Regions from separate parts of the Brevibacterium sp. LS14 genome, predicted to be linked through region 2. Evidence: riboswitches for the same ligand, from Rfam matches in the RefSeq annotation. Region 2 holds a riboswitch; each other region holds the start of a gene.
The links. A riboswitch is a leader RNA that binds a small molecule or an ion and turns the genes downstream of it on or off. The one in region 2 is predicted to bind thiamine pyrophosphate.
Positions count from the first base shown of each region.

Region 1 (9,647 bases), on a different contig from region 2:
CGCCACCGGTGGGGCCGGGCAGGTCTTCGCCCACACGACGAACCCGCCTGGGGCGACCGGGGACGGGCTGGCCGCGGCGATCCGCGCAGGCGCCGCGGTCCGCGACCTCGAGTTCGTCCAGTTCCACCCCACGGCCCTCGTGGGGTCCGGGTTCCTCGTCTCCGAAGCCGTCCGCGGGGCCGGAGCCCTGTTGCTTGACGCACGCGGTCGTCGGTTCATGCCGGACATCGCCCCGCGGGCCGAACTCGCCCCGCGCAACGTCGTCGCCCTCGCCCTGCACCGCGCAATGGCGGAGCAGAACGGACTGCCGTGCCACCTCGACGCCCGGGCGGTGCCCGACGTGTCGGCACGCTTCCCGAGCATCGCCGCGACCCTCGCCGCCCAGGGCCTCTCCCTCGCCGACGACCTCATCCCCGTCACCCCGGCCGCGCACTACGTCATGGGCGGGGTGGCCACCGACCTCGACGGCAGGACCGCTCTGCCCGGTCTCTTCGCCGTCGGCGAGGTCGCGTGCACCGGTGTCCACGGGGCGAACCGGCTGGCGTCGAACTCGCTGCTCGAGGGTGCGGTCTTCGGAGCGCGGGCGGCTGAGGCGATCACGGCAGATCGCCGGCGTACACGATCGCTCGGTTCGCGATCGGCCGCCGCACCCCCGCGCCCCGCACCGGCCCTGCCGCATCCTGCCCCGCTCTCCCGCGCGGAACTCCAGGCTCTCACCTGGGAACATCTCGGCCTCGAACGCACCGAGGAGGGTCTGATGGTGCTCCTCGACCGCCTCGGCGAATCCCACGGAATCGGACGCGCCGCCGACGGCACGGGCGTTCACGGGTTCCCGGTCGATCACCTCGGCGAGGGCGACCACGTCCAGGCGATCGAAACGGCGAATCTCGCGCTCATCGCCCGGGCCATGGCCGTTGCCGCGCTCGCCCGCACGGAGAGCGTCGGAGCTCACGTCCGCACGGACGTGGATGCGCGGCGAACTGCGGCATCATGGTCGGGGGCCGGGCATCCCGTGCTCGACCGCAACCACGAGGAGGCAGCCTCATGCTGACGACGACCACGATCGATGCCGCCCTGCGCCAGGCGCTGGACGAGGACGCCCCGTGGGGTGACATCACCGGCGAGGTCTTCGTGCCGGCGGATGCGCAGGCGACCGCGGAGCTGCGCGCCCGGGAGGACGGGGTGCTCGCAGGCGGCGAGGTCTTCGCGCGTGCCTTCACTCTCACCGAACCCGCCATCGCGGTCGAGGTGCTCGCCGGCGACGGTGAGCGGTTCAGTGCGGGCCAGGTGCTCGCCACCGTCTCGGGGCCGGCCCGCGGGGTGCTGCGGGCGGAGCGGATCGCGCTCAACTTCACTCAGCGGATGAGCGGGATCGCGACCCTGACCCGGGCTTTCGTCTACGCGGTCGACGGGCGGACGCGGATCGCCGACACCCGGAAGACGACTCCGGGTCTGCGTGCGTTCGAGAAGCACGCGGTCGTGTGCGGGGGTGGGAGCAGTCACCGGTTCGGGCTCTCGGATGCGGTCATGGTCAAGGACAACCACCTCGGCGTGCTCACCGGGGCAGGCGGTGATGTCACTGCCGCCTTGCTGGCGGCGCGGGAGAGGCTCGGGCACACGACGATGATCGAGGTCGAGGTCGACCGGCTCGAGCAGATCCCTGCGGTCCTCGACGGAGGCGCCGACATCATCATGCTCGACAACTTCTCCCTGGCCGACCTGCGGCGCGGGGTCGCGCTCATCGGGGACCGAGCGATCATCGAGGCGAGCGGCAACGTCAGCCTTGAGACCGTCGCGGAGATCGCCGACACCGGCGTCGACGTCATCTCCTCCGGGGCGCTCACCCACAGCGTCCGGGCGATCGACCTCGGACTCGATCTCGTGCTGTCGGAGGCGACCGAGCGGTCGCACCCGGCAGGCGGCGCGGTCACGGCTGTCGGTGAACACGTTCACCAGGGCGGTGCCGACGCGTCAGGCGATGCTCACGGCGACACCGCTGCGGCAGAGATCCGACCGGCGGCGGACTGAAATGGGCCCGCTCTACCTCGACACCGCCTCGAGCGCACCCGTGCGTCGGGAGGCGCTCGAAGCGGCCTGGCCGTACCTGAGCGGGGCGTTCGGGAACCCGTCGAGCCACCACGAATTCGGGCGCGCGTCCGCGGAGGCGCTCGAGGATGCGCGGGCCCGGGTGGCGCGGGTGCTCGGGATGCGGAGCACAGACATCGTCTTCACCGGTGGCGGCACGGAGGCGGCGAACCTCGCGGTCACCGGGATGGCGCTCGGCGGGCTTCCCGACGCCACCGCCTCGGCGAGGACGGATCCCGGACGCCGGCACCTCGTCACCTCTCCGCTCGAGCATGAGGCCGTGCTCGCCTCGGCGGACTTCCTTGCCCGACGCCACGGGTTCGATGTCGCGTATGTCGAGGTCGACCCCGACGGGACGATCACTCCGGAGGCCCTGCGGGCGGTCCTGCGGGAGGACACCGCGGTCGTCAGCCTCGGCTATGCGAACAACGAGATCGGCACGGTCGCCGACATCGCGGCACTGAGCGAGGTCGTCCATGCCGCCGGCGCGCACGTCCACACCGATGCCGTGCAGGCCGCGGGATGGCTGCCGCTGGCGGGCCTCAGCGTCGATGCGATCACGCTGGCCGGGCACAAGGTCGGTGCGCCGAAGGGCATCGGAGTCGCGGCGATCCGCGCCCGCATCCCCCTCGAGCCGATCATCCACGGCGGCGGACAGGAGTCGGGGAGGCGGTCGGGGACGGAGAACGTCGCCCTCGCCGTCGCGTTCGCCACCGCGCTTGAGCTCGCGGAGTCCGAACGCGCCGAGGCGGCCGCCCGGGTGGCCGGCATCCGTGACGACTTCATCGCCGAGGTGCTCCGCTCCGTCGACGGGGCACTCCTCACCGGCAGTGCTGAGTCGCGGACCCCGAACCATGCGTCGTTCTGCTTCTCCCGCACGAGCGGGGAGGCCGTGCTCCTCGAACTCGAACGCCTCGGGGTCACGGCCTCGAGCGGATCGGCGTGCGCGGTCGGCTCCGATGGGCCCTCGCATGTGCTCCTCGCTCTCGGCATCGACGCCGAGGTCGCGAAGACGAGCGTGCGCTTCACGTTCCCGTCTGCGATCACCGCCGAGCAGGGCTCGGCTGCTGCAGCGGCGGTCGTCGAGGCGGCGAACCGGCTCAGCCTCGCGTATTCGTAGGCCTCAGCCCGTTCGGGTCGCGCCAGCCCTGCCGCCTCGCCCTCACTGCGACGCGAAGAGGCCACTGATGTGCGATTGGCCCCTTTCCACAGCGCCACTTCGGAGAGACACTGGAATCCAGGGTTCCACTGCGGCTGCGAGGGGGTTTCGTCATGGATCTGCTGATCATCACCATCATCGGTGCCGGCTTTGCGGCGATCGTCTTCGCCCTCGGGCGCCTCACGTGTCCGCGGCACGACCGTGTCCCCCTGTCCCAGGTCGATCGCGTCATCCTCTGGACGACACTGTGCCGGGGCTGGATGGCTCTCGGACAGTTCGCCCCGCTGACCATGATCGTCGACGACCGCCGCGAGGGCCGCGCTTAGCGGAGGTCACCGGGCCACCGCGGAGGAGGTCACTGCGCCGCCGCAGCGGAGGGGTCGCCGTCTGCGCGGAGGCCGCCCTCCGCGCAGTGTCGGCGCTCACCGCACAGGTTCGGCCGCGGGCACCGCGAAGACGCCCGCGTCCCAGTCCTGCAACGCGTGCGCCGAGGCCCAGAAGTGGAGTTCGTAGACGCACGCGCGTTCGAACGCGGCCCGCATCCGCGCCGCCTCATCGGCTGGCGCCCGGTCGAGTTCGCGTTCGAGGATCTCGACGGCCTTCCGCGTCGACTCGTCGAACTCCGGGGCGTCGTAAGTCTGCACCCACGTCCGATACGGGTGGTTCTCGTCCATCTCTCCGGCGCGCTCGATGAGCACCTTGCCCATGTGCGCGTACACCCAGAAGCAGGGCAGCACTCCCGCGACGCCCTCACCGTAGGACCGGGTCGCGGCCGTGGCGACGAGGAACGAGACGTATCCGAGCGTCGTCGGCGACGGACCCACCCGGTCCTCGGCCTCGAGCTGGGAGTGCGCCTGCCCGAGGCGGGCATCGGAGAGCAGTTGGGCGTGCATCTCCTCCTCGACGGTGATCGCCTCCGCCGCCGAGGTGGACCAGAACCGGGACTCGTCCCGGTCCGTCGTCTTCCCGGCGAGGAAGGACATCGCCTTCGCATATCCGCTGAGGTAGATGCTGTCCTGAGTGATGTAGTTCGTGAACGCAAGAGGATCGAGGCTGCCCTCGGCGAGCTGGCTGAGGAACGGCAGCGCCTCGATCGCCTCGATGATCGGGCGGACGTGGTCCCAGAGTTCGGTGGTCTGCGGGCCGGCGGCGAAGGTCGTCGTCATACGTGTCTCCTTGGGTCGAATCGTCGTCGATCGGGTCGGGTCCGGGGCGCCGCGGTGCTGCGATGGTGAAGCGCTCCGGGTACGGTGCTCGGGCGGGGTCAGCGGCGGACGATGTCGACCTGATGGTCGACCGGTCCGTGGGCGCCCGCGGGGTCGAGGCTGACCTTCCAGTCCGCCGCCGAGGCGAGCGCCCGGGCAAGGAAGTCGAGTCCCCGTTCGACTGCCTGCCGCATGTCCTCAGAGGCCAGCGTCTTCCCGCCGTTGGCCCGCCGGAGGACGGCCGCCTCGGCGGTGATCGCAGCCGAGAGCGTGCACCCGGTCCCGTGCGTGTTCGGGGTCGCGATCCGAGGGTGGGCGAACTCGGTGACCTCCCCGTCGGCGGTGACGAGGATGTCGGCGACCTCGCCGTCTGCGGCGTGCCCGCCCTTGAGGAGGACGGCGCGCGTGCCGCGCGCGACGAGCTCCCTGGCCTGGTCGCGCATCTGCTCAGGGGTCGTCGCCTCGGGCACGTCGTCGCCGAGGAGGAGGGCCGCCTCGGGGAGGTTCGGGGTGATGAGGTCGGCGGCCGGGAGCAGGCGCGTGCGCACGGCGTCGACGGCATCGACCTCGAGGAGGCGGTGTCCGGAGGTCGCGACCATGACGGGGTCGACGGTGAAGAACCCGAAGTCGGAGGTCGCTGCCCGGTCGACGACGAGGTCGACGAGCGACCGGGATCCGAGCATGCCCGTCTTCGTCGCGTCGACGGGCATGTCATTCAGCACGCTGTCGAGCTCATCGGTGACGAAGTCCTCGTCGATCGGGTAGACGCGGGACACCCCGTGGGTGTTCTGCGCGACGAGGGCGGTGATCGCCGTCGTCCCGAGCACGCCGAGGGCGGTGAACGTCTTGAGGTCGGCGTGGATTCCCGCCCCGCCGCTCGGGTCGGTGCCGGCGATCGACAGCGCGATCGGTGGTCGCTCGCTCATGCCTGTTCCCCGTCCTTTCGGGTGCCGTCGCCGAAGGCGTCGAGGAGGTCCGCGGCCGCCTGCTCGGGATCCTCGGCGCGGCAGATCGCGGAGACGACGCAGATGCCGACGAGTCCTCGTCCCCGCAGTTCGTGCGCGCGCTCGGCGTCGATGCCGCCGATCGCGACCGCGGGGATCCCCGCCGAGGCGGTGAGTTCGCCAAGGCGGTCGGGACCGATCCCGGCCGGGGCGTCGGTCTTCGTCGTCGTGTCGAAGACCGGTCCGATGCCGACAAGGTCGACGCCGCCGGTCTCCTGGGCCGTGGCGAACTCCTCGGGTTCGGCGGCGGAGAGGCCGACGAGGGGGCCGTCGCCGAGGAGGTCGCGCACCTCGGCGACGGGGGTGTCGGTCTGGCCGACGTGGATGTGGACGTCGCTGCCCTCGTCGAGGAGGCGGCGGGCGACGGCGACCCGGTCGTTGAGGAAGACGGGAACGCGGCGGTCGGTCCCGGCGATCGCCTCGGTGACGGCGGCGATGACCTCACGGGTGAGGACGAGGAATTCGGTGTCGTCGATGTCCTTGTCGCGGACCTGGACGACACCGACTCCCCCGGTCACGGCCGCGCGCACGGTCTCGGCGACGGTTCGTCCCGCCTCCGCGCACTGCGCGGTATCGGTGACGAGGTAGAGGCGGGTGTCGATGCCCGCGAGCCGATCGCCGCTCATACTGTGGTCACCTCGACCCGGGCGCGGCCGATCCGGTCGTCGTCGGTGGTGAAGAGCGCGTCGAGGAAGTGCACCGAGTAGGTGCCCGGTCCGAGCGCCCCGGTGGCGGCGGCCTCTCCGGCGACGGCGAAGTGGGCGTGGGCGGCGACGACTGCGGTGAAGCGCTCGAACGCGGCCGATCCTGCCGGGCCCGCCTGCGAACTCGTCCCCGCCGGCGGGACGGCGGCGAGGTAGGCGGCGGTCACGGCGCCGAGTGAGCAGCCGGTGCCGATGACGAGCGGCATGAATGAGTGTCCCCCGTCGACGCGGGCGATGTGGTCGGCCCCGTCGATGTGGGCGACGATGGCGTCCCGGGCACCGGAAACGGCGACGATGGCGCCGGTCGTGCGGGCGAGCTCGGCGGCGGCCGGGAGCACGGCGTCGACCTCGTCGGTGGACTCGACCCCGCGCCCGCCCGCTCCGGCTCCGGCCAGTGCCGCGATCTCCGAGGCGTTGCCGCGGATCGCGGTCGGGTGGGCGGCCGCGGCGCGGCGGATCCGGGTGGTGCGGTGGTCGGCAGCGCCGATGCTCACGGGGTCGAGCACCCAGGGTTTGGCATCCTCGGTGACGGCGTCGACGGCGGCGTCGGCGGCGAGGAACTGCTGGTTCGTCGCTGTGCCGAAGTTGACGAGCAGACCGCCGGCGAGGTGGGCGAACTGCGCGGCATCGGCGTCGTGGTCGAGCATCGCCGGTGACGCCCCGACGGCGAGGAGCACGTTCGCGCTGAACTGCTGCACGACCGTGTTCGTGATGCATTGGATGAGCGGGTTCGACGCGCGCAGCCGCGCATGCGCCGACGACAGGTCGATGTCGGTCATGACGATCCCTTCGCTAGCATGGCCCAGATCAGGTTCGATGGGTGTTCTCTCAGCCCTGCGCGAGTCGCACCGGGCACCCCATGTCATTTGCCCCCGACTGTATCACCGACACCTAGGGGGCGACGACGGCGCCCGCACGGCCCACCGCCGCGAACCCACCCGACCCCACTTTCAATCCAGCCGCCCGGCCCCGATGATTCACTTTTCGTCCGATCGATCTGGTCTTGAACCGACTGATCGGGCGAAAAGTGACTCAGTTCCGCCTCGGCGACCGACCCAGCTGCCTACCGGCAGCCGTCAGACCTCTGTCGCCCACCCTCCGACGCCTACCCTCTGCCGACGTAGCGCTGGCCGCGGCGGCTGATCGCGTCGATGACGACGGCGGTGAGGAGGACGAGCGCGGTGATGATCTGCTGCGCATCGGAGTTGAAGCCGATGAGGTAGAGGCCGTTGTTGATCGCTCCGACGACGAGCGCCCCGAGCACAGCGGCCCACGCCGATCCGCGCCCGCCGAAGAGCGAGGTGCCGCCGATGACGGCCGCCGCGATGGCGTTGAGGAGGTCCTGCGTGCCGACGAGCGTCGATCCCGCGTTCGTCGTCACCCCGGCCTTGACGAAGCCGAAGAGCGCGGCGAGGACACCGGCGGTCATGAACACGCTGATGCGCACCCAGGTCACCCGGATGCCGGCGCGCCGGGCGGCCTCGACCTTGCCGCCGACGGCGTAGATCGATCGGCCGTACTTCGTCTTCCGCAGCACGAGGTCGATGACGATCGCGATGACGAGCATGAGGAAGAACGGCATCGCCAGCCCGAAGTCCTGGTTGACGAGGATGAGGAAGCCGAAGACGACTGCGGTGAGAAGGACGATGCGGATGATCACCGACGTCCAGCTCGCGCTGTCGAGTCCGGCGTTGTGCCGCCGCAGCTTCGAGTGGATGAGCCCGGCGGCGAAACCGATGACCGCGACCGCGCCGAAGACGTACGCCCACATCGCGGGGAAGTAGTAGCTCGCGAAATCGAAGGCGAACGTGTCGGCCATCGAGAGGTTCTTCTGCGTGCCGAGCGTCGTCAGGGTCAGTCCGGTGAACGCGAGCAGACCGGCGAGGGTGACGACGAAGGCGGGAATGCCGACGACGGCGAAGAACCAGCCCTGGATGGCACCGACGACGAGGCCGAGGAGGAGCATGATCGTCAGGGCGATGAGCGGGGGCACTCCCTGGCGGACGACGAGGACGCCGAGCACGGAGGCGCAGAGTCCGCCGAGCTGGGCGAGCGAGAGGTCGATCTCGCCGAGGAGGAGGATGAGGTTGATCCCGAGGGCGAGGATCGCGAGGTAGGCGACCTGCGTGGAGAGGTTGACGAGGTTGGCAGGGGAGATGAAGTTGCTGTTCGCCGACTGGAAGACGATGACGATGATGACGAGGGCGAGGATGACCGGGAACGAGCCGAGCTGGCCTTCCTTGATCCGCCGGACGAAGGTGCGGACGAACCCCTCCTGCGAGATCCGTTCGTCAGTGATGAACGAGTTCCGGGTCATCGGCGCTCACCCCTGCGTGCCGCCCGCTGGGTGACGACGTTGTCGTTGGCTCCCGTGATGGCGGCGATGAGGACGTCGGTGCGCTCATCACCGGGGAAGTCGCCGGCGTCCTTGCCCAGGCGCAGGACGTGGACGCGGTCACACACGGCTTGGACGTCGGCCATGTTGTGGCTGACGAGGAGGACGCCGAGGTCGCGGTCGCGGAGGCGTTCGATGAGGTTGAGCACCTCGGCGGTCTGGGCGACTCCGAGGGCCGCGGTCGGCTCGTCGAGCATGACGATCGACGGTTCGCCGAGGAGGGACCTAGCGATCGCGACTGTCTGCCGCTGACCACCGGAGAGGGCGGCGATGGGCACCCGGACGCTGGGGATCTTCGCCGAGAGGCTGCGCAGCAGCTCCCACGACTTCGCCTCCATGGCGACTTCGTCGAGGACGCCGGCCCGGGTGTCCTCGTGGCCGAGGAAGAGGTTCGCCACCACGTCGAGGTTCTCGCACAGGGAGAGGTCCTGGAACACCGTGGCGACCCCCGCCTTCTGCGCGTCCTTGGGTGAGGAGAACCTCTGCGGGCGGCCGTCCATGAGGAGCTCGCCGTCGTCGGCGCCATGGACGCCGGCGATGATCTTGATGAGCGTCGACTTGCCGGCACCATTGTCGCCGACGAGCCCGACGACTTCGCCGCGGCCGATGGTGAGATTGATGTCGGTCAGTGCCTGGACGGCACCGAAGCGCTTGGATATTCCGCGCAGTTCGAGCACGGGCTGTGTGGTCGCCGACGCCCGCCCGAACGCGGGCGTCGGCTCGTTCGTCTGTGAAGTCATCGGCGTGCGCTCAGCGTCCCCTACTCGATTCCGGCATCGGCGCAGAGCTTCTCATCGATGCCCGAGCAGATGTCCGAGGCCTTGATCTGGTCGCCGACGATGTCCTTGATCGTGTCCTTCGTGACGACCTTGGCTTCGACGAAGTCGGTCGGCGTGTCCTTGTACGTCGTCGCGGCCTTCGGCTCCTCGCCGTTTGCGAGCGCGACCGCGGCCTTCGCCGCGTACTCGGCCTGCGGCGGGATGGACTTGTAGATCGTCGCGTACTGCTCGCCCTTGAGGATGTTCTGCAGGCCGTCGACTTCGGCGTCCTGGCCGGTGACGACGGGTTCCTGCTTCGCCTTCGTCGTTGCGGCGA
Region 1 is NZ_SJXG01000049.1:118,172-127,818, forward strand. Features, by position in the region: gene nadB (L-aspartate oxidase) at 1-1,051, shown strand, start outside; gene nadC (carboxylating nicotinate-nucleotide diphosphorylase) at 1,045-2,028, shown strand; gene EZE58_RS09985 (cysteine desulfurase family protein) at 2,030-3,205, shown strand; gene EZE58_RS09990 (hypothetical protein) at 3,358-3,570, shown strand; gene EZE58_RS09995 (TenA family protein) at 3,667-4,410, opposite strand; gene thiD (bifunctional hydroxymethylpyrimidine kinase/phosphomethylpyrimidine kinase) at 4,509-5,375, opposite strand; gene thiE (thiamine phosphate synthase) at 5,372-6,079, opposite strand; gene thiM (hydroxyethylthiazole kinase) at 6,076-6,936, opposite strand; TPP riboswitch at 6,924-7,027, opposite strand; gene EZE58_RS10015 (ABC transporter permease) at 7,263-8,474, opposite strand; gene EZE58_RS10020 (ATP-binding cassette domain-containing protein) at 8,471-9,292, opposite strand; gene EZE58_RS10025 (substrate-binding domain-containing protein) at 9,313-9,647, opposite strand, start outside.
Region 1: linked by a shared signal. The riboswitch ahead of thiM (hydroxyethylthiazole kinase) and the one ahead of EZE58_RS07560 (TenA family protein) in region 2 are both predicted to bind thiamine pyrophosphate.

Region 2 (9,647 bases):
GCTGCCGGAGCCGGACGTACCCGAATCGCTGCCGGAGGTGCTGCCCGATCCGTCCGAGGTGGTCGAGGAGTCCGAGCCCGAACTGCTCGATCCCGAGGTGTCCGAGGACGTCCCGCTCGTGTCGCTGCTCGAGTCCGTTCCCTGCTCGGTGCCCGTCTGGTCGCCCTGGGTGGTCGACGTCGAGCTCTGGTCGCTCTCACCGGTCGTCGACGAGCTGCTGTTGCTGCTGGTGTTGGCCTGCTCACCGTTCGCGCTGGAGTTCGACGAACCCGAACCGCCGTCGCTGCCGCCCTCGCGCGAAGTGTCGGATTCCTCGCCACCGGAGCCGCCCGTCACCGACTTCGAGATCTCTGAGGTGCCCGGAGAGATGTCGGCGTCGGTGAGGTTCTCGGCGATGACGACTCCGCCGAGGCCGATGCCGAAGGCCGCGACGCCGATCGTCACAGGGTAGAGGACGCGCTTGCGCTTGAGCTTCTGCCACCACGACTTCGGTTCGTCGTCGGTGTTCGTGCCGGCCGCGGCCTCGGCGTCCGCTTCGGCCTCGTCGAGGTTGCCGAACGCGGTGTCGCTGCGATCGCCGTCGCCCACGGCTCCGTGGACGGCCGTCTCATCAGGGGCAGTGCCGTCGGTCGGCGAGGTCGTTCCGTAGACGGCGGTGGCGTCAGGGTTCGCGTCCGGGTTCGCGTCAGGGGTGCGCAGTTGGGGACCGGCGGCCGCGGCCGCCCCACCGAGGGCAGCTCCGCCTCCGGCAAGCGGCAGACCTGCACCCTTCTTCACCGCGGGGGCGAGCTTTGCGCCGACCTCCTTGACCGCTTCTTTGCCCTTCTCAAGGCTCTTGCTGTAGAGGCTCACGGCGACCGCAGTGACGATGCTCGCGATGCCTGCGCCGATGACGGTGCCGGCGACGCCGAGCTGTCCGCCGATGACCGATGACGTCGCTGCCGCACCGGCGCCGGCCAGCAGCTGGGTGGCCGACATCCCGTTCCCGGACTTCTCCTTCTTCTCGCCGTCCTGGTCCTCGCCGATCTGAGCATCCTGTGCCACGGTGGGCGCGACAGCCGTGGACTCGGTATGCCCCGCAGCGGGCTGCGCTGCCGTCGGCTGGGCGGCCGTCGGCTGCGCTGCCGCGGGCTGGGCATCATGACGAATGGGGTTGGGCGGCATGACCGGGGTCGTCGCCGGATGCGCCGCTGTCATCTCCTCGGTGATGAGCGGCAGCGTCTGTGACGGCTGGGTGCCGTGGGTCGGCTGGGCACCAGGGGTCGGCTGCGGCATCGATCCCGCGGCGCCGTTCGCGCCTGCGGGATCGGACGAGTTGTGCGGGTCTCTCTGTTGCGACGCCAAAGTACCTCCCAGAACGTGTGTCAGCTCCCAGTATTCTCCGTGGAAGTCCAGAGACCCTGACCGGGCCCACCCGAGCCTGGGAGCCTCCTGGACGCCCGGCCGACGACTCCGCTGATGACCAGCAACGACGCCTCGACCTGTGACCGCCGGTACACCCGACTCGCACGTTTTCCTCAGGATTCGCTTCCGTGTGGGCGCGACCGGAGCCTCCCCCTCCTCAGCTCATCTCGATGACGCCGAGGCGGCCCGGCAGCTCCTCGGAACCGTCGAGTTCGAGGAGGGTGAACCGCCCCCATCCCTCGACCGGTTCGAGTGTGAGGACGAATCGTGGCCGCTCGGCGGGTGCGGGCAGCATCGTCAGGGCAGGGTGGTCGCCTTCGCGCTCGGTCATGAGGTTGATCGCGAAGCAGGACTCTCGCAGTTCGGTGAGAGCGACGTCGGCATCGCCGCTGAAACGCAGGGGACGCCCGGGGCCCGCCCGGTGGAGGGTGCCGTCGATCGACAGGACCACCTCGGCGGTGGGACAGAAGATCCGATCGAGTCCGGGCAGGGACGAGAACGGACCCGGACGATCGAGGCGGGCGATGCTCAGCCGCCACCGGCGGCGATCCTGGGTTAGGCGCGCGGATTCGTCGAGTGAGACGAGTTCGGTCGTCTCACCTGCGCCATTGGCCCACGGTCTCGGTGCGATGTCGTCGAACGACGCGATGAGGTCCATGCTCGCCATCGTAGACGCGGGCGCCGTCACGGCTGGCCCGCGCCGCCTCAGTCGGCCGGCACCGCCTCAGCTGACGCAGAGGCAGAACGGATGGCCGGCGGGGTCGAGGAAGACGCGGAAGGTCTCCCCCGGCTGCACCGCGGCCTTGCCGGCACCGAGTTCGATGACCTGTGCCTCTGCGGTGTCAAGGTCGTCGACCATGACGTCGATGTGCATCTGCTGCGGATGCTCCTGGCTGGGCCAGCTCGGGGCGTGGTAGTCCTCGACCTGCTGGAAGCAGATGGGCGGCCAGGAGTCGGATGTGATCTCAGCCCACGTGCCGTCGTCGTCGACGCGGACCTGCCAGTCGAGGAGGTCGCCGGAGAAGCGGGCGAGCTCACCAGCATCCGGAGCGTCGAGAACGATCACGGGCTGCTTTGCGATAGCCATAGCCTGAGTCTACGCCGGTGGACGGACGCGGTGAACGGCTTCGGCCGGGAATCCCCGGACCCGTAGGATTGTTGAGCAATACGTCCAGCGTTCCGACACGACATCGAGAGGCCTTCCATGAGCACCCAGCAGCTGCCCGTCGCCGACAGGCCCGCGGTCTACATCATCCACGACAACCCGGAGTGGATCACCCCCTTCGCCGAGGCGCTCGAGTCCCAGGGCGTCGACTACGTCGAATGGCTGCTGCCCGGAGCGACGATCGACCTGGCCGCCGAGCCGCCCGAGGCCCTCTTCTGGTCCCGCCTCTCCGCGTCCTCGCACACGCGCACCGACCCGCATGTCAAGGACTTCGGCCGGGCGGTGCTCGCGTGGCTCGAGGCCGCCGGTCGGACGGTCATCAACGGTTCCGACGTCTACGAGCTCGAGGTCAGCAAGATCCGCCAGCACCGTGAACTCGCAGCCCACGGCTTCGACGTCCCCAGGACCGCCGCCGCGTTCGGGAGCACCGCGATCACCGAGGCGGCTGCGGACTTCGCTCCCCCGTTCATCACCAAGCACAACCAGGGCGGCAAGGGCCTGGGCGTGCGCCGGTTCGACTCCCACGCCGACCTCGAGCAGGCGATCGCCGACTTCGGACCCGACGGCGCGGACGAGCCGATCGACGGCATCACCCTCATCCAGGAGTACCTGCAGCCGGCCGCACCGTTCATCACCCGCGCCGAGTTCATCGGCGGCCGGTTTCACTATGCCGTGAGAGTCGATGTCTCTGCCGGCTCGTTCGAACTCTGCCCCGCCGACGCGTGCGAGATCCTGACCGCTGGGACCGCCGGGGACCAGCGCACCGCCTCGGCGCCGGTCAGCCAGTTCACCCGGCGCGAGGAGATCACCGCACAGACCCCGCTCATCGGCCGACTCGAGGAACTGCTCCGCGACCTCGGCATCGACTTCGCCGGTGTCGAGTTCATCGAGACCGCCGACGGCCGGCAGGTCGTCTACGACATCAACACGAACACGAACTACAACTCGGCCGTCGAGGAGGCCGAGCGTGCGGCCGGCCGGCAGCCCGCGGCAGCGCGCATCGCCGAGGAGTTGAGCCTGCGCCTCGGCGCGGTTGCGGGCATTCCCGTGCCCTGACCGGGCCTGATAGTCTCAGACCACCACAGGGGAGCGCCTGACCCGGCGCTGAGAGTGCGAAGGCAGACCCTTACACCTGATCCGGATCATGCCGGCGGAGGAAGTTGGAGGAGACGAATGATCACTGTGTCCCAGGGCGGCGCCGTCGAGGCGCTGCGCGACTCAGCGGACGAGGACTGGTCGGCCGCGGTCGGCCACCGGTTCGTCGAGGAGCTCTTCGCGGGCACCGTGCCTGACGACGTCATGGCGACCTACCTCGTCCAGGACTACCAGTTCTTCGAGGATTTTCTCGCGATGCTCGGCGCGTGCGTCGCGCATGCCGACCGGATCGAGGCGAAGCTCCGCTTCGCCCGGCAGCTGGGGTTCCTCGAAGCCGATGAGGATTCGTACTTCATCCGCGCCTTCGCCGAGGTAGGGGTGACCGAGGACGACTACGCCGACCCTGTCCTCCTCGCTCCGACAGAAGGCTTCCGCGAGGTCATGCGGACCGCCGTCGCCTCGGCGTCGTACCCGGATCTCCTCGTCGTCCTCGTCATCGCCGAATGGCTCTACCTCGACTGGGGTGAGCTCGAGCGGGAGATGCCCACCCGTGCCGTCCACGTCGGCTGGATCGACCTCCACCGCGGTGAGGACTTCTCCGCGTGGGTGCAGTTCCTCGTCGACGAACTCGAACGCGTCTTTCCCCGGGGTGATGACGCCGAGTCGGTCACGACCCGAAAGCGGCTGACCGCGCTGTGGGGGCGGGCCGTCGGGCTCGAGCGCGCGTTCTTCGATGAGGCGTACCGGGCTCAGCGTTCGTAGACCTCGGCGGCCGCGGTGAAGAGCAGCGAGATCCCGACCGCGCCCGCGTCGGGGGTGCCATGGCCGCGCCCGTCGACATAGCTCGCACGACCGCGCCTGGCCTGGAGTTCGGCCGTGGCCTGGGCGGCGTCGGCGGCCGTCTCGGCGGCCGAGGCGAATCCTCCGCTCAGCGCTGAGGCGGTCGGTTCGAGGACGTCGATGACCGTCCGGTCGCCGGGCTCGGCTCCGCCGACGCGGCGGATCGCCGCCGAGCCGGCCGCGGTCGCCTGCTCCCAGACGGTCCTCGGGTGCTCGTCGTCCCCAAGCTTCGCGTATCCGGCGTTGAGCTCCTGGAAGAGCAGGCCGAGCAGAGGCCCGCTCGTGCCGCCGACGCCGTTGAGGAAGGCACGTTCGGCGGCGGCGAATCCCGCCGCGTCGGCCTCCTCCATGAGTCGGGTCGCATGGCGGAGACCGCCGCGGAGGTTGTCGCCGAAGTCGCCGTCACCGGTGACCTGGTCGAGTCGCGTGAGGTGGCCGTGATGCTCTTCGGCGAGTTCGGCGAAGCGGATGACGACGGCGGTCTCGAGGTCGGTGCTGCGATCCTGTGCGCGGGTGCGCAGTGTGCCCACGTCGGTCTCGTCTGCGCCACCCTGGTCGGTAACGCGTTCGGCGATAGATGCGGTCGGTGTGCCGTCGGCGACGGGCGCGGGGAAGGCCGCAGTGCAGGTGGCGGCTTCCCACCAGTCCAACCACTGCGGCTGCATTCGGGTGAGCGTGATCGAGAAGCCGGTCATGTCGAGGGCGGTGACGTAGTCGCCGACGAGGGACGCCGCGACCTTCTCGCCCTTGGCTTCGAGGGCGCGGGTGACGGCGTCGAAGACGTTGAAGAGCTCGATCTGCGTGCTGGCACCGAGTCCGTTGACGAAGACGAGGAGGTCGCCGTCGGCGGGGTCGCCTGCGACGGCGGCGTGGACCTCGTCGACCATCCTCGCCACGAGTGCGTCGAAGTCCTCCCGGTCGATCGAGGAAGCGGCACGTTCACCGTGGATGCCGACCCCGTACTCGAGCGTTCCCTCGGCCAGATCGAAGGCGGGCCTCCCTGTGTGGGAGTCGGTCTGGGCGCGGGCGGCGACGGCGAGGCTGCGGGAACGGTCGGCCACTTCGGCGCCGAGGTCGGCGAGTTCGTCGAGCCCGAGCCCGGAGTCGGCGGCGGCACCGAGGATCTTCTCGACGACGACGGTCGCTCCGGTGCCCCGGCGGCCGGTCTCGGTCTCGTCGCTGTCGGTGGCGATGTCGTCGTCGACGATGACGGTGCGTGTCGGGATGCCCGCGGCCTGGAGGCGTTCGGCGGCGATGGCGAAGTTGATGACGTCGCCGGTGTAGTTCTTGACGATGTGGAGGACCCCGTCTGCTCCGGCGACGGCGCGCGAGGCGGAGTAGATCTGCGCGTTGTGCGGGGAGGCGAAGACCTCGCCGGGCACTGCCGCATCGAGCATGCCCTGCCCGACGAAACCGACGTGCATGGGCTCGTGGCCCGATCCGCCGCCGGAGACGAGGCCGACTCGGCGTTCAGGGGTCCGGGTGCGGGAGCGGACGAAGAGCGGGTCCTCGGTGAGGGCCACACGGTCCGAGTGGGCGCGGGCGAAGCCGCGCAGGGCACTGATGGTCGGGGTGGGCGAGACGAAGAACGCGCTCATGGAGATCCTTTCGCAGGTCAGCGTCGTGTGCCGGTCCGGTGGGCAGTCGACGGCCACCGGCTGTGCGGACGGTGCCATGCTATACCTGCCCGGCGGAGTGGCAGGGTGGCTGTTCACCTGCCGACCGTCGGCGGATCCGCCCGGCTCGTGGCACTATTGACCGATGAACGATTCCCCCGTCGACCACGATTCCGAATGGATCCCGTTCGGGCTGTTCCGCCCCGACATCATCGAATCCGTGCCGCCGAAGTTCTTCCCCACCATGGTGTGGGGATACTTCGAGACGGAGGATGAGGACGGCGAGACAGGGTGGATCGAACGGACCACCGAGGGCGCGTCGTATGCGACGATCCTCTCGCAGATCGCCGGCTTCCTCGTCGAGACCGAGTCGGCGAACGCATGGGTCGACGACGACGTCGACGAGGAGACCGACGGCACGAGCGCCGACGCCCCGGTCAACAGCACCCTGTCCGATCTCAGCGGCGACGTCCTCGTCGAGGAGGCCTCGGCGGCCTTGTCCCGGCTGAAGATCTACCCTCTGCCCGAGGGCCACGAACCCACCGGCCGCTACGTCGCCATCCTCTGCGACGACGACCCGTTCGAATCCGGCAACGTCGAACTCCTCAACGAGGACGTCAGCAGTGAACTCATCGAGGGCCTGCTGCGTGTCGCGCAGATGCGCTTCGCCGAGACGCTCTCCTTCAGCCCCTTCGACGACGAGGCCGACGACGCCGGGGCGTCGGCAGGCGACGCTCGCACCACCGCAGCCGCGGCAGAGTCGACCGGCCCGGCGGCCGAAGTGCCGCCGCCTCCCGTCACGACGTTCGGGGACCTCTTCGCCGGTTGGGCTTTCCTCCCCCTGCCCGCCGACGTCGATGTCAGCGCGGTCTGGTCGCTCATCCTCACCAACGACGCCGACGACGTCATCCGGTGGTACACCCGACGCACACCGCTCCTCGACGAGAACCTGCTCACCGGCGTCCTCTCGAGAACGGCGTTCGAACTCGAGCTCGGACTCATCGACAGCTTCGACGAAGACGACGAGGCCTCGCGCCTCACCCGGGAGACGCTTCCCGAGCTCAGCACCCTCGTCCCCGCCGACTCACCGACCGGCCCCCTCGACCCGCGGGTGGGAGCACTTGCCACCCGCGCCCTGCCCGAGGGGGAGACCCCGATCGTCGCGAACCTCTTCCTCTTCGGCACCGACCAGCTGGGAACGAGCAGCGTCGTGAGCGTCAGGGAGCTGACGACGGACACGGTCGTCCTCGGTGACGCCGAGCTCGACGGCTTCGAAGAGCTCGGCCTCATCCGCTCGGCTCTGCGCGACATCCTCCACAACGGGATCGGCGAGTTCTGATCCCGGCGCCGGGGGCCGCCGTGCGCACGCCCGAGGCACGCGCTTCGGGCGTCTGACCTAGACTGAAGCCATGAGCACCCAGCCTGATGTCGTCGTCGTCGGATCCGGCCCCAACGGTCTGGCGGCCGCCGTCACCATGGCTCGGGCGGGGCTTTCGGTCGAGGTCCTCGAAGCCCAGCCGACGATCGGCGGCGGCTCGCGCACTCTCGACCTCGGGCTGGCCCCGGGGATCGTCAACGACATCTGCTCGGCCGTCCACCCGCTCGCGATCGCCAGCCCCTTCTTCGTCGACTTCGACCTCCGGGCCCGCGGACTCGAGTTCACGACCCCGGAGATCTCCTACGCCCAGCCGCTCGACGGTCGGCCCGCCGCGCTGGCCTTCCACGATCTTGCGAAGACGGTCGAGCACCTCGGCGAGGCGGGACCGGAATGGGACCGGTTCTTCCGTCCCCTCCTCGAGCGCGTCGACGACACGATCTGGCTCTCCCTCGGCGATAAGCGGTCGCTGCCGCCGACCCTGCGCGATGCCTCGGGCATCGCCAACGTCGTGAAGTTCGGGATGCGGCTGCTCTCCCAGGCGAGTCCCGCGTGGAACATCCCGCTCTCCCACGAGACCACCCAGGCGCTGTTCACCGGCGTCGGCTCGCACGCGATCGGCCCCCTGCCGGGGATGGGCACGGCAGCGACGGCGACGATGCTCGCCACCATCGCCCACGCCGGCGGGTGGCCCTCCCCCGTCGGCGGTTCGCAGGCGATCACCGACGCCCTCGTCGCCGATCTCGAAGCCCACGGCGGTCGGGTGACGGCCGGGGTCCGCGTCGACCACGTCGCCGACATGCCCGCGGCCCGCGCCTACATCCTCGACACCTCGGCGGGCAATGCCGCGGACATCTTCTCCGGCCTCCTCCCCGCTCACGTCGAGCGCGCCCTGCGGACCTTCAAGCACGGCAACGCCGCGGCCAAGGTCGACTTCGTCCTCAACGGGCCCGTCCCGTGGGCGGATCCGGACGTCGCGCGCGCCGGCACCGTCCACCTCGGCGGGACCCGGGAGCAGATGGCCGCGGCCGAAGGCGACGTCGTCGCCGGGCGGATGCCCGAGCACCCGGTCTGCCTCGTCTCCGACCCGACGGTCTTCGACCCCTCGCGTGAGGTCAACGGCCTGCGGCCGCTGTGGACGTACTGCCACGTCCCCTTCGACTGTCCGATCGACCCGGCCGAGTACATTACTCGGCAGCTCGAACGCTTCGCCCCCGGCTTCCGCGACACGATCGTCGACTACCGGTCGGTGCCGGCCTCGCAGATGTCCGAGCACAACCAGAACTACACAGGCGGCGACATCGCCACCGGCATCATCACCTTCTACCGGATGCTCGCCCGCCCGCGGACGAACTGGGACAACTACAGCCTCGGCGTGCCCGGCGCCTACCTCTGCTCGTCGGCGACCCCACCCGCCCCCGGCGTCCACGGCATGAACGGCTGGTTCGCCGCGCAGCGCGCGCTCAAGCACCGGTTCGGCATCACCGAGGTCCCCAGCCTCGCCCCGCAGGACTGAAACCGGATCCTCGCCGAGGCGGTCGCCGTTCACCCGTCCGACACCGTCCAACCGTCCTCGACCCGAAACATCACATGACGCACCCAGACTTCCCGCACCAGCCGGCTCCGATGATGCACAGCAGTCGCGCGCCCGGCCCTCCCACTCCCGCGCCTCGGCGGGCCTTCGCCCCGGACCTCGCCCGCGGTCTCATGCTCTGCCTCATCGCGATCGCCAACGTCTCGGCGTACCTGTGGGGCACGAAGGCCGCGACGATGATGAGCGGCCACCCGACGAGCGACTCCCCGCTTGATACGACCCTGTCCGTGCTCACGATCCTCTTCGTCGACGGCAGCATCTACCCGATGTTCGCGTTCCTCTTCGGCTACGGCATCGTCCAGTTCACCCGCAGCCGCACCGCCGCCGGCGACGACCCGCGGACGATCACCTCGATGCTCGTGCGCCGCAGCCTCTGGCTCGTCGTCTTCGGTTTCATCCACGCCGCGCTGCTCTTCGGCGGGGACATCCTCGGCGCCTACGGTCTGTGCGGTCTCATCCTCGGCTACCTCATCCAGGCCGCCGGGGACCGAGCACTGAGGATCACCGTCTGGATCCTCGCCGGCATCCTTGCGCTCTTCGTCCTCGTCCAGGTCTTCT
Region 2 is NZ_SJXG01000044.1:191,414-201,060, forward strand. Features, by position in the region: gene EZE58_RS07540 (hypothetical protein) at 1-1,344, opposite strand, end outside; gene EZE58_RS07545 (HutD family protein) at 1,562-2,062, opposite strand; gene EZE58_RS07550 (VOC family protein) at 2,129-2,491, opposite strand; gene EZE58_RS07555 (alpha-L-glutamate ligase) at 2,609-3,625, shown strand; TPP riboswitch at 3,643-3,745, shown strand; gene EZE58_RS07560 (TenA family protein) at 3,743-4,426, shown strand; gene EZE58_RS07565 (dihydroxyacetone kinase subunit DhaK) at 4,414-6,102, opposite strand; gene EZE58_RS07570 (hypothetical protein) at 6,266-7,459, shown strand; gene EZE58_RS07575 (NAD(P)/FAD-dependent oxidoreductase) at 7,530-9,011, shown strand; gene EZE58_RS07580 (DUF418 domain-containing protein) at 9,086-9,647, shown strand, end outside.

Region 3 (9,647 bases), on a different contig from region 2:
CGTCACCCCTCCCCCGACGACGAAGACGTCGAGCGGATCGTCCGGGCTCGTCGCTTCCATGGTGCGCAGGGACTCTTCACGGAACGAGGGGGATAGCTCGCCGTTTCGCATTGCCGTCTTGCCTCCAGAGATCGGGGAAACTGCCCCGTGGCGGCCGGCCCAGGTGACTGGCCGGTAATCACAAGCTAACAGGTGCGGAGAGCAAATGGGAACAGATCCGGCTGTGACTCCGGCCATCGATTCAGTCGGCGGATCTGCCCATCGCCGAGGTGGTCTCCGCCGAATCCAGCAGGTCGAGTTTCCGCATGATGATGCCCTCGCGCAGCGCCCACGGGGAGATGTTCATCACCGTGATGTCGAAGATCGTGAAGGCCGCCTCGGCGACGATGGCCCCGGCGAGGACCTGACCGGCGCGGGCCTCGGAGACCCCGGGCAGCGTGGCGCGTTCGGCCGGGGTGCGCGCGGAGAGGGTGTCGATGATGCCGGGCAGGTCGCGGCGGAAGAGCTTGCGGGGGACGTAGATTCCGTCCCCGCTCGGTGCGGCGCCGGCGATACGGGCCAGCGACCGGAAGGTCTTCGAGGAGCCGACGACCTGATCGGGTGTGCCGACCCGGTTGATCTCACCGGCGATGCGCCCGATCTGGGCGCGGGCGTACTTGCGCAGCCGGTGGATGTCGGATGCGTCGGGGATCTCCCCGGGCAGGAAGTCCGCGTACGTGCGCCCGGCCCCGAGTGGGACGGAGACCGCTGCCTGCGGGTACTCGTCCTGGCCGGCGGCGATCTCGAGCGAGCCCCCGCCGATGTCGAGCAGCAGGATCTTCCCGGCCGACCATCCGAACCAGCGGCGGGCGGCGAGGAACGTCACCCGGGCCTCGTCCCTGCCGGACATGACGGTGAGTTTGACGCCCATCTGCTCGCTGATCGAGGCGATGAGCTCCTCCCCGTTGGGGGCGTCCCTGACCGCCGAGGTGGCGAAGGCGAGGATCTGCTCCGCGCCCTGGTCCTCGGCGATCTCGACCGCCTCGGCGACGAAGTCCCGCAGCCGCTGCTGGCCCTCCTCGCCGATCGACCCGTCGGGTCCGAGGTACTCGGCGAGGCGGAGGATCTCCTTGTGCGAGGTCGCCGGCAGCGGCGGTGCCCCGACGTGGGCATCGACGACGAGGAGGTGGACGCTGTTGGATCCGATATCGAGGACGGCGAGGCGCATTCGCTCAGTGTATCCCGCGGCAGGGCCCCTCAGCCCCGCCAGTCGCCTGCGCTGAAGCCGAACTCGGGGGTCTCCTTGGCGAAGAACGCCGCCTGGCCGCGGGCGATCTCCGCACGGTAGGCCTCATCGAGCCACCGCGGCGGCTGCCCACCCCCGTCGAACTCGCCGTCGAGGACGGCTTTGGCCCCGATCTGGCTGAGCTGGGACAGGGAGGCGATGCGCTCCCCCAGCTCCTGGGCGCGGGCGAGCGGGTCGTCGGCGGTCTCGTGGATGAACCCGAGACTCTGCATCTGGTCGAAGTCGACGATCGAGGCCGTGAGCAGCAGGTACCGCGCCCACGCGTCGCCGAGGACGCGGGCGAGGCTCCTCGTCGGTCCCGGCGGGTAGACGAGTCCGAGCTTCGCGGCGGTGACGCCGAACTTCGACCCGGGGGCGGCGATGCGGATGTCGCAGGCGGCGGCGATCTCGGTGCCGCCGCCGACGCAGTTGCCCTCGATCGCGGCGATGGTCACGGTCCGCGCCGAGGCCAGGGCCGCCTCGGCGGAGGAGTTGAGCTCCCAGAAGTCGGCGATGGGGACGTCGAGGTCGGCGATGTCCGAGCCGGCGGAGAAGTGACCGCCGGCACCGGTGATGATCAGCGCACCGATCGTGTCATCGGCGTCGACGCCGGCGACGATCTCCGGCAGGGCCCGCCACATCGCCCGGGAGAGGGCGTTGCGTTTGTCGGTCCGATCGAGAACGAGGGTCCCGACCCCACCGGTGACGGTGAAGTCGAAACCCTCGAGGTCGACCGGACGGTAGCGGCCCGGGGTGGGCCGACCGTCGGTGCTCATGCTCAGCCCCGGCTGTCGGGGACTTCGCGCTGCGGCTCGCCGTCATAGGCGCTCAGCGGGCGGATGAGCGCGTTCGAGGCCTGCTGCTCGAAGATGTGCGCGGTCCAGCCGGTGATGCGGGCCATGACGAAGATCGGCGTGAACTGCTCGGTGTCGAATCCCATGAGGTGGTACGCCGGACCCGACGGGTAGTCGAGGTTCGGGTAGATGCCCTTGCGGGAGACGAAGTCCTCTTCGAAGGTGTTGTAGAGGTCGAGGAGGTCGGTTGCGCCCTTGACCTCGGCCATCTCCTCGAACGCCTTGCGCATGGTCGGCACGCGCGAGTCGCCGTTCTTGTACACGCGGTGTCCGAAGCCCATGATCTTCGCCTTGCGGGCCAGAGCGTCGTCGATCCACGCCGAGGCCTTGTCGGCGGTGCCGACCTCCTCGAGCATCGCCATGACGGCTTCGTTCGCGCCGCCGTGCAGGGGTCCCTTGAGGGCACCGATCGCTCCGGCGACGGCCGAGTAGAGGTCGGAGGTCGTCGAAGTGATGACGCGGGCGGTGAACGTCGAGGCGTTGAAGGAGTGCTCGGCGTAGAGGATCATCGAGATGTCGAAGCTGCGCACCACCTCGTCGGCGGGGACCTCGTCGAAGACCATCTTGAAGAAGTTCGCCGCGTAGTCGAGGTCCTTCGTCGGCGCCACCGGGTCGAGCCCGTGGCGACGGCGGTGGTCGATCGCGACGATCGTCGGCAGCTGCGCGTAGAGGCGCTCGGCCTTCGCGAGGTTGGCCTCGGGTCCCTCGACGTCGGCCTCGGGGTCGACGGCGCCGAGGTAGGCGACCGCGGTCTGGACGACGTGCATGGGGTGCGCGTCCTTGGGCAGGCCGAGGATGATCTCGACGAGCTCCGGCGAGATCTCACGCTGGGCGTGCTCACGGGCCTTGAACTCGGCCAGCTGCTCCTCGGTGGGCAGTTCGCCGTTCCAGATGAGGTAGGCGACGTCCTCGAAGTTCCGCTTGGCAGCGAGCTCTTGGACGGGGTATCCGCGGTAGGTCAGCGAGTTGGTTTCCTGGACTACCTTCGAGACGGCCGTGGTGTCGACGACGACTCCGGCGAGGCCCTTCTTGATTTCTTCGGTCACTGGTGACCCTCCTGTGAGAAGTTGAATACGGCCGCGTCGAAGTCGTTGTACGCGGCGTAGTCGATGGTGTCGTAGAGGTCCGCGCGGGTCTGCATCCCCTCGAGCAGGTCCACCTGAGTGCCCTTGTCCCGGATCGTCTGCAGGCCCGACTTGATCGCACCCATGGCGAGACGCAGGGTCGTGACCGGGTAGATCACGAGTTTGACCCCGACGTTCGCCAACTGCTCGGTGGTGAACAGTTCGCTCTTTCCGAATTCCGTCATGTTCGCCAGGATCGGCACGTCGACGCTGGCGGCGAAGCGCTCGAACTCGTCGAGGTCGCGCATCGCCTCGGGGAAGATCATGTCGGCTCCCGCGTCGACGTAGGCCTTCGCCCGGTCGATCGCGGCGTCGAGTCCCTCTCCCGCGCGGGAGTCCGTGCGGGCGCAGATGACGAAGTTCTCGTCCCGCCGGCCCTTGACGGCCGCGGCGATGCGCTTGGTCATCTCGACGGTGGTGACGACCTCCTTGCCGTCGAGGTGGCCGCACCGCTTCGGGTTGACCTGATCCTCGAGGTGCATGCCGGAGATCCCTGCGTCCTCGAACTCCTGGACGGTGCGGGCGACGTTCATCGCCTCGCCCCACCCGGTGTCGGCGTCGATGAACGTCGGCAGGTTCGTCACCCGGGCGATCGCACGGCCGTGGTCGGCCACCTCGGTGAGGGTGGTCAGGCCGATGTCGGGCACCCCCAGGGCCGCGGAGAACGCGCCCCCGGAGATGTAGACGCCCTCGAAGCCGATCTGCTCGATGATCTGGGCGTTGATCGGGTTGATGGCGCCGGGGAACTGGACGATCCCGTCGCCGGCGAGGAGCTCGCGGAACCGCTTCCGGCGCTCGGCCGGTGTCGTGGTGGCCCCGAGCATCAGAAGATGCCCTTCGAACCGCTGTGCTTCAGCCCTTCGACGGCGAAGCTGAGCTGGCCCACGCCTGCCGCGTCGAGGCTCTCGAGGTTCTCGGCGAGGTCGAGGAAGCGGTTCGCCTCGGCCTCGGTGAGGATGCCCGCGGAGAGCGTGCGGAACTTCTCGACGTAGTTCTCGCGGACGAACGGGCGGGCGCCGAGCGGGTGGGCGTCGGCGACGGCGATCTCGTCGGTCAGGGTCGACCCGTCCTCGAACTCGATCTCCACGCGACCGCCGAAGGCCTTCTCGTTCGGGTCGGTCGAGTGGTAGCGGCGGGTCCACTCGGGATCCTCGGTCGTCTCGATCTTGTGCCAGAGCTCGACGGTCTCGGGACGGGCGGCCCGCTCGGGGGTGTACGAGTCCTCATGGTGCCAGCCGCGGTCCTCGAGGGCGACGGCGAAGATGTACATGATCGAGTGGTCGAGCGTCTCGCGGCTGGCCTTCGGATCCATCTTCTGCGGATCGTTCGCGCCGGTGCCGATGACGTTGTGCGTGTGGTGCGAGGTGTGGATGATGATGCGCTTGATCTTCGTCAGGTCCTCGATCTCACCGCCGAGCTTGCGGGCGAGGTCGATGAGCGCCTGCGCCTGGTATTCGGCGGAGTGCTCCTTGGTGTAGGTGTCGAGGATGGCGCGCTTGGCCTCGCCCTTGCCCGGCAGCGGGATCGTGTAGCGGGCCTCGGGGCCTGAGAGGATCCACGCGATGAAGCCGTCCTCGCCTTCGTAGATCGGGTTCGGGGCGCCTTCACCGCGCATCGCCCGGTCGACGGCCTCGACGGCCATCTTCCCGGCGAAGGCCGGTGCGTGGGCCTTCCACGAGGAGATCTCACCCTTGCGGGACTGGCGGGTCGCCGTCGTCACGTGCAGGGCCTGCTGGATTGCCTGGAAGGTCACCTCGGTGGGCAGGTGGAGCATCGCCCCGATGCCGGCCGCGGCCGAGGGGCCGAGGTGGGCGACATGGTCGATCTTGTGCTGGTGCAGGCTCATGCCCTTGACGAGGTCGACCTGGATCTCGTACCCGGTGGCGATGCCGTTGATGAGGTCCGCTCCCCCGATGCCCATGTGCTGGGCGACGGCGAGGATCGGCGGGATGTTGTCACCGGGATGGGAGTACTCGGCGGCGAGGAAGGTGTCGTGGAAGTCGAGTTCGCGCACGGCCACGCCGTTGGCCCAGGCCGCCCACTCCGGGGAGAAGCGCTCGGCGAGGGGAAGTCCGAAGATCGTCGCACCCGGGGTGAAGGGGTGCGCCTGTGCCTGCTCGCGGGCGTGGGTGGGGGCCGAACGGTTCACCGAGGCGGCCGCGACGGCGGCGTTGTCGATGACGCGGTTGATCACCATCTCGGTGACCTCGGGATCGACGGGCGTCGGGTCGGAGGCGACCTCGGCGATCTTCCAGGCGAGCTGATCCTCACGAGCCAGGTTCTCTGAGCTCTTGTGGGTACGGACCTCATGATCAATCATGGACAATCCCTTCAATCGTCGTTGACCGCTGCGGGCCATGTCACGACCGCCGCTGGCCGGAGAGTGGTTGACTCAACTGTAGGCCACGTCACTGCGACGCTGCGGCCCGGCCGGAGTTTTATCTTGACATCAAGATACTTTACCCGACCGGCATGAGCCGCCTCGACCCCCCTCCTCCCACCCGTCCGTCGAGGTGAACTGTGACACAATCGGGATATGACCCGCACTGCCCTCGACTTCGACGAGAACTGGTTCGACGACAACGAGTTCGCCCAGCTTCGTCGCCGTCTCCCCATCCCCTATGTCAATGCCATCCCCGTCCGCGTCGGAGAGGCCGGCGATGTCGAGGAGATCGGCCTCCTGCTGCGCCGCCTCGACGACGGCACCCTGGGTCGCGAGGTCGTCGGCGGCCGCATCCGCTACCACGAGTCGATCCGCGCGGCTCTGCTGCGCCATGCCGAGAACGACCTGGGTCCGCTCGCGCTGCCGGTCGTCCCCCCGGCCATCGCGCCGTTCCACATCGCCGAGTACTTCCCCACCGAGGGAGCGGCGCTCCTCCACGACCCGCGTCAGCACGCGATCTCGATGTGCTTCGTCATGGAGGTCCGCGGCGAGTGCACCCCGCGCGCGGACGCGCTCAGCCTCGACTGGCTCACGCCGTCGGAGGCGCTGCGCGAGGACATCGCGAGCGAACTCTCCCACGGTCAGGAGCACATCATCCGCGCGGCCCTGAGTTACCTCGGCTTTCCCATCTGAGGCCGGGCTGTCCATCGGGCCTGCGCCCGGCGCCTACGCGGGGTGCCGCCCGGTTTTCCGCGGCGCGCTGCGACTCGAGGACGCTCAGTGTCGATTCGCGAGCCAGAAATCGACACTTGGCGTCCTCGACTCGGCAACCCCATGCGCCCGCCGGCCGCTCAGCCACCCCGCGGGCGTACAGCCACCCCGCGGCGCCACAGCAACTCGGCGGTGCCACAGCCACCCCGCGGCGCCACAGCAACCCGGCGACCGCCTCGGCGACTTTTCTACACGCTGTAGAAGTGCACTGGTAGACTGGAGGCGACGACGACGGATGTGGTTTTCGGGGCCGCCGTCATCGTCAGGGTTGGTCAGGCCCCGTCGAGAGGACTGCCATGAACGCTGACGCCCACCGGAACCCCGCTCGCCAGGCCGCTGCGAACCCGACCGATGACCGCGCCGCCGACCCGCGGCCCGCCGAGTCCGGACTCAGCCGCGACCTCGGCGTCCTCGTCGGCTTCGACGGATCCGAACTCGCGGCCCTGGCCCTGCGCTACGCCGCGATCGAAGCCCTCCACCGCGGCGTCCCCCTGACCGTCGTCACGGCGTTCACGATGCCGCTGATGATCTACCCGAACATGGCCTCCATACCCTCCGAACCCGAGGACGAGGCCGCACTGCGGGGAGCCGAGAAGCTCCTCGCCGAGGCGTCCGAACTCCTCGCCGATCATCCCGAACCCGTGACTTACGCGGCCGAATCCGGCGACGCCGCCGGCGTCCTCGTCAACCTCAGCTCCAACGCCGAGGTGGTCATCGTCGGCGCCCGAGGGCGCGGCGGGTTCCTCGGTCGCATGCTCGGATCGGTCTCCACGGCCCTGCCCCCGCACGCGCACTGCCCGACGATCGTCGTCCCCCAGCACTCAGCACAGCGCGGCGAGGCCCGCGGACCGGTCGTCGTCGCCGTCGACGGTTCGGAGGCCGCGCGGATCGCGATGTTCACCGCCGCCGAGGTGGCCGCCTCGAGGGAGGCCGGACTCGAGGTCGTCTCCGTCCTGCCCGCCGGCGAGGAGTGGCTCTACTGGTATCCCGAGCTCGAGCTCGGCGCCGACGTCGCCGACCGTCGGCAGAAGCAGCTCGAGACCGCGCTCTCGGCGGAGGCGGATGCGCTCGGCGAGCAGTTCCCGAGTCTGCCGATCTCCACCTCGGTGGTCGTCGGCGATGCGACCGCGATGCTCTCGGAGGCGACGAAGCGGGCGCAGCTGACGGTGATGGGCACGCGTGGTCGCGGAGCGGTCAAGAGCGCGCTGCTCGGCTCGGTCTCCCGCGGGGTCCTCCACCATGCCGAGGGTCCGGTGATGATCGTCCCGAGCTGGCCACAGCCGCACGACACATGACGACCATCGCCGCCTGCCTGATCGCCTGACGCGGTCCCGACAGGCGGCGCGGCGGGTGCTGTACAGTAAGTCTCACGACAGGGGAGCGCCAGCAGGGGCGCTGAGAGTGCAGATCATGCTGCAGACCCTCGAACCTGATGCGGCTAGCACCGCCGAAGGAAGTCGAGACTCTTCTACCCCTCCTTGAGACACGAGGAGGCACAATGCCGAGAACCACCGCGCCCGGAACCGCCGCGAAGTCCGCACCCGCCTACACGCAGGCCCCGCCGACGAAGAAGTGGCGCGTCGTCGACTACGTCGTCACCGCGGTGCTCGGCATCGCGGTCGGCCTGATCTTCTGGGTGCTCGCCGCCAGCTGGAAGGTCATCGAACTCGGCTTCCAGGCCTTCCCGCCCTCGATCGGACTCATCGCCGGACTCTGGGTGCTCGCCGGACCTCTGGCCGGCGCCATCATCCGCAAGCCCGGTGCCGCGCTGCTCTGCGAGGTGCTCGCCGCGATCGTCGAGGGCGTCCTCGGCTCCCACTTCGGCTCGACCGTGCTCCTGTCGGGCTTCATCCAGGGCCTCGGTGCCGAACTCGTCTTCGCCGCCTTCGGCTACCGGAGGTTCACGCTGTGGGTGACGACGCTGTCCGGTCTCGTCGCAGCCGCCTTCATGGCCGTGAGCGAGAACATCCTCTACAACGCCGAATGGCAGCTGACCTACCAGCTCGCCTACGCCGTGTGCGCGATCGTCTCCGGCATCGTCATCTCCGGCATCGGTGCGTGGTACGCCTACCGTGCGATCGCGAAGACCGGGGCGCTGTCCTCGTTCGCCTCCGGCCGCATCCGCTGATGGGTCTGCCGATCCGCGCTCGCGGCTATTCGTGGCGGCACGCCGATCGGGACACGCTCGCCGTCGGCCCCCTCGACCTCGACATCGCCGCAGGTGAGAAGGTTCTCCTCCTCGGCCCGTCAGGGGCGGGGAAGTCGACACTGCTCCACGCGATCGCGGGTGTCCTCCCCGTCGAATCGGGTGAGGCCGGAGGAGAGCTCGTGATCGGTGACGCCCCACCGGATCCTCGCCGAGGTGTGACCGGGCTCGTCCTCCAGGACCCCGATTCGCAGGTGATCTTCTCCCGCGTCGGCGACGACGTCGCCTTCGGAATGGAGAACATCGGGATGAGCGCCGAAGTCATCGACGAGCGCATCCCCGCCTCCCTGGCAGCGCTCGGCCTCGACCTGCCCCTCGACCACCCCACGGCCGCACTCTCCGGGGGCCAGAAGCAGCGCCTCGCACTCGCCGGCATCCACGCGATGGCACCCGAGGTCATCGTCCTCGACGAACCGACGGCGAACATCGACCCCGCCTCGGCGGCCTCGGTCCGGGACGCGGTGCTCACGGTCCAGGCGGCCACCTCGGCGACGATGATCGTCGTCGAGCACCGGGTGAGCCTGTGGTCGGACGACGTCGACACCGTCATCGTCCTCGGCCGCGGTGGGGTCGTCGCGCAGGGATCGCCGTCCGCGGTCTTCGGTGATCCCGCCCTCGCCGAGGTGCTCCGGGCCACCGGGATCTGGGTGCCCGAGTCCGGCTCCCGCACTCCCCCGCGTCAGCCGGGAGCGTTGCGATCCGGCGAGCCGGGAGGGACGGTGCTCACCGCTGAGAGGCTGAGTGCGGCCCGGCCACGGGCGGGGGTGCCTGCGACCACCGACCACTCGCTCGAGATCCGAGCCGGCGAGGCGGTCGGCATCGTCGGACCCAACGGCGCCGGCAAGTCGACGACGGCGCTCACCCTGGCCGGACTCATTCCCGAGTTCGCAGGCGAAGTGCGCGCCCACGGGACACTGGCCGAAGGCGCAAAGCACGAACGGCCCTTCCGCTGGCCGTCGGCCTTCCTCGCACCGAGGATCGGAATGGTCTTCCAGGAGCCCGAACACCAGTTCCTCAAGGCCAGCGTGGCCGACGAGCTCGCCCT
Region 3 is NZ_SJXG01000011.1:67,913-77,559, reverse strand. Features, by position in the region: gene EZE58_RS01875 (glycerol-3-phosphate dehydrogenase/oxidase) at 1-60, opposite strand, end outside; gene EZE58_RS01870 (Ppx/GppA phosphatase family protein) at 242-1,207, opposite strand; gene EZE58_RS01865 (enoyl-CoA hydratase/isomerase family protein) at 1,237-2,040, opposite strand; gene EZE58_RS01860 (bifunctional 2-methylcitrate synthase/citrate synthase) at 2,043-3,164, opposite strand; gene prpB (methylisocitrate lyase) at 3,161-4,066, opposite strand; gene EZE58_RS01850 (MmgE/PrpD family protein) at 4,066-5,562, opposite strand; gene EZE58_RS01845 (DUF4916 domain-containing protein) at 5,779-6,318, shown strand; gene EZE58_RS01840 (universal stress protein) at 6,693-7,691, shown strand; TPP riboswitch at 7,761-7,869, shown strand; gene EZE58_RS01835 (ECF transporter S component) at 7,895-8,524, shown strand; gene EZE58_RS01830 (ABC transporter ATP-binding protein) at 8,524-9,647, shown strand, end outside.
Region 3: linked by a shared signal. The riboswitch ahead of EZE58_RS01835 (ECF transporter S component) and the one ahead of EZE58_RS07560 (TenA family protein) in region 2 are both predicted to bind thiamine pyrophosphate.